3 regions of the Bacillus spongiae genome follow, and region 1 is predicted to be linked to each of the others. Evidence: riboswitches for the same ligand, from Rfam matches in the RefSeq annotation. Region 1 holds a riboswitch; each other region holds the start of a gene.
The links. A riboswitch is a leader RNA that binds a small molecule or an ion and turns the genes downstream of it on or off. The one in region 1 is predicted to bind S-adenosylmethionine.
Positions count from the first base shown of each region.

Region 2: it holds a riboswitch for S-adenosylmethionine, as region 1 does, so the genes downstream of both, WAK64_RS11245 (O-acetylhomoserine aminocarboxypropyltransferase/cysteine synthase family protein) here and WAK64_RS12435 (methionine ABC transporter ATP-binding protein) in region 1, are expected to answer to the same signal.
Region 3: it holds a riboswitch for S-adenosylmethionine, as region 1 does, so the genes downstream of both, metK (methionine adenosyltransferase) here and WAK64_RS12435 (methionine ABC transporter ATP-binding protein) in region 1, are expected to answer to the same signal.

Region 1 covers NZ_JBBAXC010000009.1:147,470-151,641, forward strand. Annotated here, with positions in the region: gene WAK64_RS12425 (MetQ/NlpA family ABC transporter substrate-binding protein) at 1-712, opposite strand, end outside; gene WAK64_RS12430 (methionine ABC transporter permease) at 726-1,394, opposite strand; gene WAK64_RS12435 (methionine ABC transporter ATP-binding protein) at 1,391-2,413, opposite strand; SAM riboswitch class I at 2,528-2,641, opposite strand; gene WAK64_RS12440 (hypothetical protein) at 2,760-3,083, opposite strand; gene WAK64_RS12445 (thioredoxin family protein) at 3,405-3,719, opposite strand; gene WAK64_RS12450 (toprim domain-containing protein) at 3,742-4,086, opposite strand.
Region 2 covers NZ_JBBAXC010000008.1:82,951-87,122, forward strand. Annotated here, with positions in the region: gene WAK64_RS11235 (redoxin domain-containing protein) at 216-764, shown strand; gene WAK64_RS11240 (trans-sulfuration enzyme family protein) at 992-2,146, shown strand; SAM riboswitch class I at 2,248-2,358, shown strand; gene WAK64_RS11245 (O-acetylhomoserine aminocarboxypropyltransferase/cysteine synthase family protein) at 2,493-3,803, shown strand; gene metX (homoserine O-acetyltransferase MetX) at 3,815-4,172, shown strand, end outside.
Region 3 covers NZ_JBBAXC010000016.1:32,177-36,348, reverse strand. Annotated here, with positions in the region: gene WAK64_RS17230 (gamma carbonic anhydrase) at 194-706, shown strand; gene metK (methionine adenosyltransferase) at 793-1,992, opposite strand; SAM riboswitch class I at 2,249-2,371, opposite strand; gene pckA (phosphoenolpyruvate carboxykinase (ATP)) at 2,783-4,172, shown strand, end outside.

The DNA of each region.
Region 1 (4,172 bases):
CATTTTCTTTGTTCTCACTGTTTACAGCAACAATATTCACATAAGGTGATTCACTATTTTCAATGGCTATTGAATCTTCGATTGGATTTAAGCCTGCATCCAGTGCATAGTTTGAGTTGATTAAAACAGCGTCTCCTTCTCCATTTTTAAATAGCTCTGGAAGTAGTGCTGCCTCATACTCATAATCAAACTCAAGGTTCTTTGGGTTTTCGACAATGTCATCAATTGTTGCAGCTGTTTTTTCAACATCCTCTGATAATGTAATTAAGCCTTCCGCTTCAAGCATTGTTAAAATACGACCGTGATCAGGAACTGCACTACTTAGCAGGATAACTGCCCCTTCAGGTAATTCCTCCAATGAGTTATATTTCGTTGAGTATACACCGATCGGCTCGATATGAATTCCACCAGCATTCACAAAATCATACCCTTTATCAGCTATTTCTAACTCTAAATAAGGAATGTGTTGAAAATAATTCGCATCTAAATCTCCATTGTCTAAATCTTGGTTCGGCAAAATATAATCTTGATATGTTTCAATTTCAAGTTCATAGCCTTTCTCCTCTAATAAAGGTACTGCCTTTTCTAAAATTTCAGCATGAGGTACGTTTGACGCTCCAACCACAATTTTATTCTCAGCTTCATCACCATTTCCGCAAGCAGCTAAAGTTAAAACACTTCCTATTGCTAATCCTTTAATCCATTTTTTCATGTTGAACCTCTCCTTATCTTTTGTCTATTCTTTTAGTTATGACATCTCCAATTGCTTGGAGGGCGAACACAATAATTAAAATAATGATGGTTGCCATTAAAGTGACATCATCTCTACTTCGTTGAAATCCATCTAAATAGGCTAAGTTTCCTAGACCACCTGCTCCAATCACTCCCGCCATGGCTGTATATCCAACTAAAGCAATGGCCGTTACGGTTAACCCTGATATGAGCGCAGGCAGGGATTCTGGTAAAAGTACTTTCCAAATGATTGTAAATGTTTTGGCTCCCATTGACCTTGCTGCTTCAATAACACCTTTATTAATTTCTCGAAGTGCGAGCTCAACCATCCTTGCATAAAACGGTGCTGCCCCGATAATCAGTGCAGGAAGTGCTGCATTTGCACCACGAATGGTACCTAATAAAATTTTAGTAAAGGGAATCAGTAAAACAATTAAAATAATAAAAGGAATAGATCGGAACACATTCACCACAGCACTTGTTAAAGAGTAAACAAATTTCTGTTCCCATAAATTTCCCTGTGAAGTTAAAAATAAAATGAGTCCTAACATCGTACCAAGGATGAAGGTAATACTTACCGCCATTCCTGTCATATATAATGTTTCTAATGTAGCTTCCCACATATTGTCCCATTCCACATTTGGAAATAACGTTTCAATCATGCTGTAATCACCTCCACCCCTACGTTTTGTTCATCAAGGTAATGAAGGGCTTCTCCTATTTCGTCACTATCTCCCGCTAGATGAAGAATTAGTGTTCCATACGGTCCTTTTTGGGTATGGGCAATATTCCCTTGAAGAATATTCACATTGATTTTATATTTTCTAATTAGGGAGGTAATAACAGGCTGCTCTGCAGATGCTTCAATAAAAGTTAATTTTATTACTTTCCCATTTGGATATTGACCAAGTAAGTGTTGGATCGTTTCACTCGTCTCCTCTTGTTCACTAATTTGTTGAACAAAACGTTTAGTAATCTTCTGTTTTGGGTGTTGAAATACATCTAGTACATCTCCCATCTCAACAACCTTCCCATCTTCCAACACGGCTACTCGATGACAGATTTTCTTAATGACGTGCATCTCATGTGTAATTAAAACAATTGTTAAGCCTAGCTGTTTATTAATTTCCACTAATAAATTTAGTATGCTGTCCGTCGTTTCAGGATCGAGAGCGGAAGTTGCTTCGTCACATAATAACACCTGTGGATTATTTGCTAGTGCTCTAGCAATGCCAACACGTTGCTTTTGTCCTCCACTAAGTTGCGAAGGGTAAGCAGCCTCTCTTCCTTCTAAACCGACTAACTTAATCAGCTCCGCGACTCTTCTCTCTCTTTGTGGTTTATCAACACCAGCAATCTCAAGAGGGAATGCAATATTTTCAGCAACTGTTCGAGACCATAAAAGATTAAAATGCTGAAAAATCATCGATATTCTTTGGCGTGCTTTCCTTAAGTCTTTCCCTGTTATTTTTGATATTATTTTATTATTAATCTGAACCTCACCTGTTGTAGGTACTTCTAGACCATTCAACATTCGCAGCAATGTACTTTTTCCTGCACCACTGTACCCAATCATTCCAAAAATTTCTCCTTTTTGGATTTGAAGATTTACATTATCAACAGCTGTAATAGTCCCAGATTTTGTATTAAAAACTTTCTTTACATTCGAAATGGAGATCAACTCCATCACCCACTTTCCAATCTTCTCTTCTGTGCTTCTAGGTTAGTATTTGTCTGATAGAATAAAAAATGCCTTTCTGCAAAAGAGCAGAAAGGCAAAAATGAATATTCCTTTCTCTCATCTGCCGAAACACTATCCGTGTTTCGTGTGAATTGGCACCATTTCAACGTAATCGTTGATGGTTGCCGGGTTTCATAGGGCACATCCCTCCACCTCTCTGGATAAGAGTCTTATCACTATATTTAATTTTACTTGTCGTTCATTTTTAAATAATTAATTTATGTTTGTGATTCTAACATGATATTTTTTGTTGTGTCAATAGTTTTTATTCTTCCACATTTACCCTTTATCCGCAAAGCCACAGGATCGATTCCATTCGCAAGTAATCTCGATAGCGCCCGTTATAATTTAGCAGCTCAAGTGTCACAAGGGTTGAGAGCTTTTGTCTAGCTGAAAATAATACGGTAAAGTTCTCTTGAGATCCTATGAGTGTAATGTTCGGCTGATGGTTATATTCAGAAAGAATTTCTACCTTTTTCTCCTGCCATTTTAAGAACCACGTTTCTTCTTCCGTTTGAAGCAATAGGCAAAAGGGGCTATGAGGCATTAATTGTTGCACGTGGGGTCTTAACTCATAAGCATGAATGAAGCGATTCAATTGTTCTCTCAAAAGAAAACCTCCCTATTTTGTGGCATCATACATATTATTCCTCAAAATCGGGGAGATTCCTTTTAGATTTAATCGACAACTTTCTATGAAATTTGAAAAAGATAAAAAGGGGTATTATACAATCAATATTCAATCGTGTCTTTTGTAGTATTTTCACATGATGTTTTCGTTTGTTGTCCTACCGAAAACCTTAATGATTCACCTTATTATAGAATGAATAGTAGCAATTAGATTGGGAGGCAACCTTAGTAAGTCACATGACGAAAATACAAGCGGAAAAGAAAAGCGCATAACAAAAAAACAACGATTCATCCTTGTTTTTTACGCTTTTACAGTTAATAGCTTTTCGTAAAGAAACGGCACTGATTGAAATGCATAGACCTTTTCTTGAATCATTCCATTAACAAATGTTAATAAGCATGGGACACTCTCAATACCATATTCATCGGCTAGTTCAGGTGCATAATTTAAATCCATTTTCCCTATATCCAGAGAGGGAAGAAGCTCGTTTGTTACCTCAAGCATCTTCCCTGCTACTTGACACGTACCACACATAGGTGTATACAAATATAAACAAATAACTTCTTTATTTTCTATATGTTTCTTGAACTCATCGCTTGTCCAATTTTGTATCATTTTCTCTCAAATTCATCCTTTTCTATAAATACTCAGCATGTACATCAATATTTGCACTAAGCAATACAGAGGCTAAATGCTTTCCAGGAGCACAGGCTACTTCCTTGTACATTCGATCAATATATAAGTGTTCCGCTTCGGGAAATTCTCTGATAAACAACTTTCTTAGTTTTTCACCTGCTTTATCAGCATCTACTAAAACATATACATCTCGATGAAGAAGGGGATCAATTATCTCATCTAATTTTGTTAAACTGATCGTTCCATTTGTGCAAATAATCTCAACATGCTCCTTAACGATTTCTTTTACTTTTTGCTTATCAGAAGCACCTTCTACAATAATAACTTTTTCTTCTTGTTCATTCATCAACATCACCTAAGCTCTTTTAAGTAAGTATATGTTATTCTATTCATCATTCATGAATAGTGGACACAAGAAAATTTATTTATGGA
Region 2 (4,172 bases), on a different contig from region 1:
ATTGAATCGGCAGTAAGATCGTGTATTTTGGAAAAGTGCGGCTATACTAGTAGTGATGTAGTAAGAGAAGTAGGTCTTTGTTTTAATTGCAAAAGAGTAGTCATAGCCTATGCTTTTTCAAATAGTGTTCACGGAGATGTGGTAAACACTTTGTTTTTATCGTATATAATGGTGGTAAACTTTTTATTATTCATAATAGGATGAGGAGAATGTAAATGAAGAAACGATATTTCTTTGGTCTATTCTTTCTATTAATCAGTTTAATTTTTGCAGCTAATCTGCTATACGAAGGAAAAATGAAAGAGAAAGAGGTTTCGGCACAGTCTCAAGTAAGCTTAAACAAAGGAGCGACCCCTCCTGACTTCACGTTAACGACAGTTGATGGAAAGGACATGACGTTATCTGCTTTAAAGGGGAAGAAGGTCATCTTAAATTTTTGGGCAACATGGTGTCCACCTTGTAAGGCAGAAATGCCCTATATGCAACAATATTATGAGACCTTTCAAAAAGAGCATAATGTAGAAATCGTCGCAGTGAATTTAACAAGTGAGGATAATGGCCCTAGCGCGGTTCAAAAATTTATTAAAGATTATCAATTGACCTTTCCAGTCCTTTTAGATAAATCGGGAGAAGTAGCCGATAGCTATAAGGTGTTATCCATTCCCACTACTTATTTTCTTACTTCTGATGGACATATTTACGAAAAAAGGATAGGTCCAATGAGTGAGGAGATGTTGAGTGATATAGTCCAACAAATGCCATAATGATTTCGAAGAAGAGGATCACATTAGCTTGACTAAGAAGGGGTATTGAGAGGGAAATGTTAAGATTACTAAACACGTCACAATGGTTAATTAATTCGCATTTAATGATTGATATTGAGAGATTAGTAGGAAGAGTTCATAATAGGAAAAGAGCGGGCTATTCCAGTTTTGCTTAGGTTCGATTGACAATAACAAACATACACTACAATTTAGAAGGTGGAGATAAGATGAAGTTTGGTTCAAAAGTCGTGCATGGATATAAACAAACGAGAAACATTCAGAGTAAAGCAACTCCCATCTATCAAACCTCCGTTTTCTCTTTTTCTTCCTTAGAAGAACTGGAAAGCTATTATACAGGTGAATCACCTTATTTATATTCAAGGGTAGGGAATCCGAATACAGATGAATTAGGGCAGACGGTGGCTGGGTTAGAGGGGGCGCCGAGTGGCGTCGCTGCATCATCTGGACTTGGTGCCATCTTAGCGGGAATTTTAGGAATTGCTCAAGCTGGAGATCACCTTATTGCAGCAAAGGATTTGTACGGTGGCACGTATCATCTCTTAGCTACTGAGCTAAGCGCATTTGGAATAAGTGTCTCATTTGTTGATTTTGCTAATAAGCAGGAAATCGTAAAGGCTATTCGTAAGGAAACGAAGCTCCTATTCTCAGAAACCGTAACAAATCCTTTCCTGCGGATTGAAAACATTGCCCATTTATCGACGTTGGCAAAACAACATGAACTCAGTTTAATGATTGATAATACGTTTTCGACACCTTATTTTGTACAGCCATATAAGCTAGGAGCAGATGTAGTTGTCCATAGTGCGACAAAATACATAGGGGGCCATAGTGATGTGACTGCAGGAGTAATCATCGGGGGTGAGCAGCTGATGGGAAAGGTTCGGGAAAAGGTGGTTAATCTTGGCCTTAATTTAAGCCCTTTTGAAGCATGGCTTGCTTCTAGAGGGGTGAAGACACTGGCTCTTCGCATGAATCAGCAGGCCAGAAATGCGGAACGATTAGCACAATCCTTAAGGCAACATAATAAAATAAAAAAGGTTTACTATCCAGATGGGCTGTCCCATAAAGGAAATGGAGCCATTGTCACAATTGAATTAGTAGAAGGCGTCGATATGAGCGTGTTTTTCACTTCGTTAAGTTGGATTAAAATTGTTCCTTCTTTAGCAGGAGTTGAAACGACCGTTTCTTATCCGCTTGGAACGAGTCATCGAGCTTTGCCAAAAGAAGCTCAGGAAGAACTCGGCATTAACGAAAGAGTTGTGCGTATATCGGTAGGAATTGAAGAAGAAGAGGATATTGTGAAGCAATTCCAAGATGCTCTCTCACATATAAAGATGCAAAAGGGTTCAAGTAAGCAGTGAATGAAAGAATATTTATTAGAAAATTCAGAATAAATGATTGACGTTAACACAGTCATACTCTATAATCTTTATAAGCCATGAATAATGATTACAATTTAATACTCTTATCGAGAGTGGCGGAGGGAATAGGCCCTGCGAAGCCCGGCAACCTTCAAGTGAACAACACTTGAAAAGGTGCTAAATCCTACAGGTCATAACCTGGAAGATGAGAGGAGGAGTTTGTAAGTTTGCCCTCTTCTTACGGAAGAGGGTTTTTTACTGTTCTTTTTTACTCTCCACGCTCATTTTTCCCCATCCGACTATGTCATTGGCCATCGACTTTAGAATCTCTTAAGGAGGAATAAAGATGACAGAAAAAACATTTGAGGTTGAGACGTTATTACTGCACGGAGGTCAGACTCCAGATGCTACGACAGGATCGAGAGCTGTGCCGATTTATCAGACTACTTCTTTTGTATTTGACAATTGTGACCACGCTGCAAAGCTGTTTGCTTTACAAGAGCCAGGGAACATTTATACGCGCATTGGAAATCCAACGGTTGATGTATTGGAAAAACGGTTGGCATTATTAGAGGGAGGAGTAGGAGCGCTTGCTGTTTCATCAGGTATGGCAGCAATATCATTAGCTATATTAAATATTGCTCATGCTGGCGATGAGGTTGTCGCAGCTTCTTCCTTATACGGCGGAACATATAATTTATTTTCAACTACTTTACCGAAATATGGGATTAATGTAAGGTTTGTTGACCCAGCAAATCCAGAAAATTTTCGCCAAGCCATTACGCCAAAGACGAAAGCGGTGTTTGGAGAAATTATTGGAAATCCGAGCTTAGATGTTTTAGATGTGGAAAAGGTTGCTGATATTGCTCATGAATGTGGTGTCCCCCTCATTATAGATAATACATTTGCTACGCCATACCTTTGTCAACCACTTAAGTATGGGGCGGATATTGTCGTTCATTCCGCCACGAAGTGGATTGGGGGACACGGAACAGCGATTGGGGGTATTGTCGTAGATGGGGGAAAATTTGATTGGACAAATGGGAAATTCCCAGGACTTACAGAACCTGATTCGAGCTATCATGGTTTGAGGTATGCGACAGATATTGGGGAAGCCGCTTTTATTATTAAACTTCGTGTTCAACTATTACGAGATATAGGGGCGTGCTTAAGTCCTCAAAATGCCTTTTTACTTTTACAAGGACTTGAAACTTTACACTTGCGGATGGACCGTCATAACGATAATGCCTTTTCTATAGCTCAGTATTTGGAAAAACATGAAGATGTTGCTTGGGTTTCGTATCCTGGCTTAGCATCTCATCAAACAAAGCCGCTAGCAGAGAAGTACCTAAAAACCGGGTATGGATCAATTGTTAATTTTGGCATTAAAGGTGGGCGAGAAGTAGGTAGAACTATTATCGACTCCGTCAATTTATGGTCGCATGTTGCAAATGTAGGGGATGCAAAATCGCTCATTATTCACCCTGCTTCAACGACTCATCAACAGTTAAGTGTAGATGAAATGTTAACGACAGGCGTCACGGAAGAGTTAATTCGCTTGTCGGTAGGGTTGGAATCAAAAAATGATTTAATAGCAGACTTATCCGATGCCATACTAAAAGCCAAAAAATTCACCTCGACAATCCCGCAATCATAAGGAGGGGCAAGGTGAGAAGAGAAGGAAAAGTCATTCTCAATAATTTTTGCTTTCAGGACGGAACGGAACTATCTAAGGTGGAAATTGCCTATGAATGGGTTGGTGAGGAGCATAACCCATTTATTCTCATTTGTCATGCTCTAACAGGTGATCATCGAGCAGCCGGAACGGAGAAGAATCCGGGGTGGTGGCATGAGGTAATTGGTCCGAAAAAAACGATAGATACGGACCGGTTTCAAGTGATTACGTTAAATGTTTTGGGAGGCTGTCATGGTAGTAGTGGCCCAATGTCCATTAATACATTAACAAATGAACCTTATCGACTTACCTTTCCCCCCGTAACGATTCGTGATATTGTTCATTCCCATC
Region 3 (4,172 bases), on a different contig from region 1:
TTTGACTATCACTTTTTATTTAATGAAAAATGTAAGAAGCTGATTTTTATCATAATATTTCTTCAAACCCGTCTGTCTCTTGAAACGCTTACTTTATATGTATGGCTTTCAAATGAAAAATCTTCAAATTCCCTTTAAGGTTCTAGACAATTTTTGTTACACTATTTTTATTACTATACAAAGGAGACATACAATGATCTATCCTTACCATGATTCATATCCTACTATCTCCTCCTCTTCCTTTATTGCTGATTATGTGACCATATCAGGGGATGTAACCATTGGAGAAGAATCTAGCATTTGGTTTAATACCGTTATTCGCGGGGATGTCGCCCCAACAATTATTGGGCAAAAAGTAAATGTACAAGATAATTGCGTCCTTCATCAAAGTCCCAATAACCCTCTTATTTTAGAAGATGAAGTTACAGTAGGACATTCTGTCATTCTTCACAGTTGTAAAATTAGAAAGAAAGCACTCATCGGCATGGGTTCAATTATATTAGATAATGCTGAAATAGGTGAAGGAGCATTCATTGGGGCAGGAAGCCTGGTTCCACAAGGTAAAGTAATCCCACCAAACACACTAGCATTTGGAAGACCTGCTAAAGTCATTCGTGAACTGACAAATGATGATATTGAAGACATGAAAAGAATTTCACGTGAATACGCAGAAAAAGCTCAATACTATAAAAAGCTACAAAAATAAAAAAGAGCGAAAAAAAATAAACTGCCCCCCAATTGTTAGACACATACTCTAATAATTGGAGGTGCAGTTCAAAATCGCTTTTTTTATTAATTTAACGCTTGGTCCTTTAATGTACTTGCTTTATCTGTACGCTCCCAAGGTAAATCAAGGTCATTTCGGCCAAAGTGACCATATGCTGCCGTTTGTTTATATATAGGACGACGTAAATCAAGCATTTTAATAATGCCTGCTGGTCGTAAATCAAAATTATGACGGACAACTTCAATTAATTTATCTTCATTCACTTTACCTGTGCCAAATGTATCGATTGAAATAGAAACTGGCTGTGCAACACCAATCGCATAAGCAAGCTGCACTTCGCATTTATCTGCTAAACCAGCTGCCACTATATTTTTGGCAACGTAACGGGCAGCATAAGCAGCTGAACGGTCTACTTTTGTGGCATCCTTACCTGAAAATGCACCGCCGCCGTGACGTGCATACCCACCATAAGTATCTACAATAATTTTTCTTCCAGTTAATCCTGCATCTCCTTGAGGACCACCGATAACGAAACGTCCAGTTGGGTTAATAAAATACTTTGTTTCATCATCAATTAGCTCTTTTGGAACAATCGGATTAATAACATACTCTTTTAGATTACGTTGAATTTGCTCCAAACTTACTTCTGGGTGATGTTGAGTAGAAATAACAATCGTATCAATACGAACAGGTTGATTGTTCTCATCATACTCTACCGTTACTTGTGTTTTTCCATCTGGACGTAGGTATGGTAAAATCTCTTCCTTACGAACCTCTGTTAATCGACGGGCTAATTTATGAGCTAAAGAAACTGGTAAAGGCATAAGTTCATTTGTTTCATTACATGCAAAACCAAACATTAAACCTTGGTCACCTGCACCAATTGCCTCAATTTCTTCATCTGTCATTTGTCCTTCACGTGCTTCTAATGCTTTGTCGACACCCATCGCAATATCAGCAGACTGCTCATCAATTGATGTTAAAACAGCACATGTTTCTGCATCGAATCCATATTTAGCACGTGTATAACCAATCCCTTTCACGGTTTCACGAACAATTTTAGGAATATCAACGTAAGTATTTGTTGTAATTTCACCTGATACTAGTACAAGTCCAGTCGTGACAGATGTCTCACACGCCACACGTGCATTTGGGTCCTTTGCTAAAATGGCGTCTAGAATAGAATCCGAAATTTGATCACAAATTTTATCTGGATGTCCTTCTGTTACAGATTCTGAAGTAAATAAATGGCGTTTCTCAGTCAATCTATATTCCTCCCTTAAAGTTAATTACAGTACTTAAAACGAAATCACTCTTTTGTTCTCTCGTCCTCAGACTGCAAAATTAATCTTCACGGTACTCATTCCCCTAATAGTATGAAATAAAGGTTAGGTTTTTAGTCGCAGACCTCAATAAAATAGCTCTGCTGAAGGGCTCAAATGAATCGTTTACATTCATAAGAAAAAACCTTTCCAAATTTAAAAATGAGGAAAGGTTTTGAATTCTACATCGAGCCTTTCACTCTTATCGATCAAGGGTTACCTTGCAGGTTAGCACCTTTCTCAGTAAGGACGTAGAAATACATTCCTTGAGTAGGTTGCTGGGTTTCATTGGGCCCGTCCCTCCACCAGCTCGGAATAAGAGTATCCGTTCAAATTTCAATAATATCTAATCCATATCATAGTGTCAACTACTTTATCATTATTTTATGTCTTTTCATCGTTAACGGACTATAATAAAAAATTATCTTTACACAAAATGAAGGATAGACTGAAGAAATCTCGGAAGACTCACCACTTTCACTCATGATAAATGGCTGCCATATACTCTTTTCTACGATTCATTTATACATCATATTTATCCAATTTACCTTTAACGCAAACTTCCCTTCTACATAATTTATATAGTAATTCATCTATTTTATTGACAATTCCATGACAAATTGGAAAAGATTAAGAAAATAAAGTCAATAGTATAGACTAATAAGTTGAATGTGTTATACTAATTAAAGAGGAACAAAGGGGTATTAAAATAAAGACAAAGGAAGGGTTAAATATGAATTCAGTGAGCATGTCTAGTGAATTAACAGAATTATTATTAGGTGAAAATATACAAACACAACTATCTGTACCAACTCTAGTTGAAAAAGTACTTCACCGCAATGAAGGGGTACTAACAGCTTCAGGCGCTGTACGTGCAGAAACAGGGAAGTACACTGGACGCTCTCCGAAAGATAAATACATCGTTGAAGAAGGTTCGTCAAGTAACAAAATTGATTGGGGTTCAGTTAACCAGCCGATTTCCCCAGAAAAATTTGATCAATTATATCATAAAGTCATCAAGCACCTCGAAGAAAGAAATGAAGTGTTTGTATTCAAAGGTTTCGCAGGCGCAGACCATAAACATAGAATGCCCATTCAAGTAATTAACGAATATGCATGGCATAATTTATTTGCTCAACAACTTTTCATTCGTCCTAATGAGGAAGAGCTAAAGCAGCATCAAGCAGAGTTCACCGTCATTTCTGCTCCGAATTTTAAAGCAAACCCAGACGTTGATGGTACAAATTCTGAAACCTTTATCATTATTTCCTTTGAAAAGCGAACTGTATTAATTGGAGGCACAGAATATGCTGGAGAAATGAAAAAATCTATTTTTTCTGTCATGAATTATCTGCTTCCAGAGCAAGATATCCTTTCAATGCACTGCTCAGCCAATGTCGGTTTTGAAGGGGATGTCGCCTTGTTCTTCGGATTATCTGGAACTGGAAAAACGACCCTTTCTGCTGATCCAAATCGTCGCTTAATAGGGGATGATGAGCATGGATGGTCTCCAAATGGCGTTTTTAATATAGAAGGGGGCTGTTATGCAAAATGTATCGGACTTTCCCGCGATAAAGAACCACAAATCTTTGATGCAATTCGCTTTGGCTCCGTATTAGAAAATGTCGTACTAGATGAAACTACTCGAGAGCCTGATTACGATAATAATTCCTTAACAGAGAATACACGTGCTGCGTACTCGATCGACGCTGTCGATAATATCGTTGTTCCTAGTATTGCGGGCCATCCAAATACAATCATCTTTCTAACAGCAGATGCTTTTGGGGTATTACCTCCTATTAGTAAACTAACAAAAGAGCAAGCCATGTATCATTTCCTTAGTGGTTATACATCTAAACTGGCAGGCACAGAACGAGGTATTACATCACCTCAAGCTACTTTCTCAACTTGCTTTGGTTCACCGTTCTTACCACTCCCAGCTCAAAGATATGCTGAAATGCTTGGGAAGAAAATTGATGAGCACAATGCAAATGTTTATTTAGTTAATACCGGTTGGACTGGTGGAGAATACGGGGTTGGAAACCGTATGAAATTAAACTTTACAAGAGCGATGGTTCAAGCAGCTCTTGAAGGTGAATTAGATAATGTTGAAACTGTTAAAG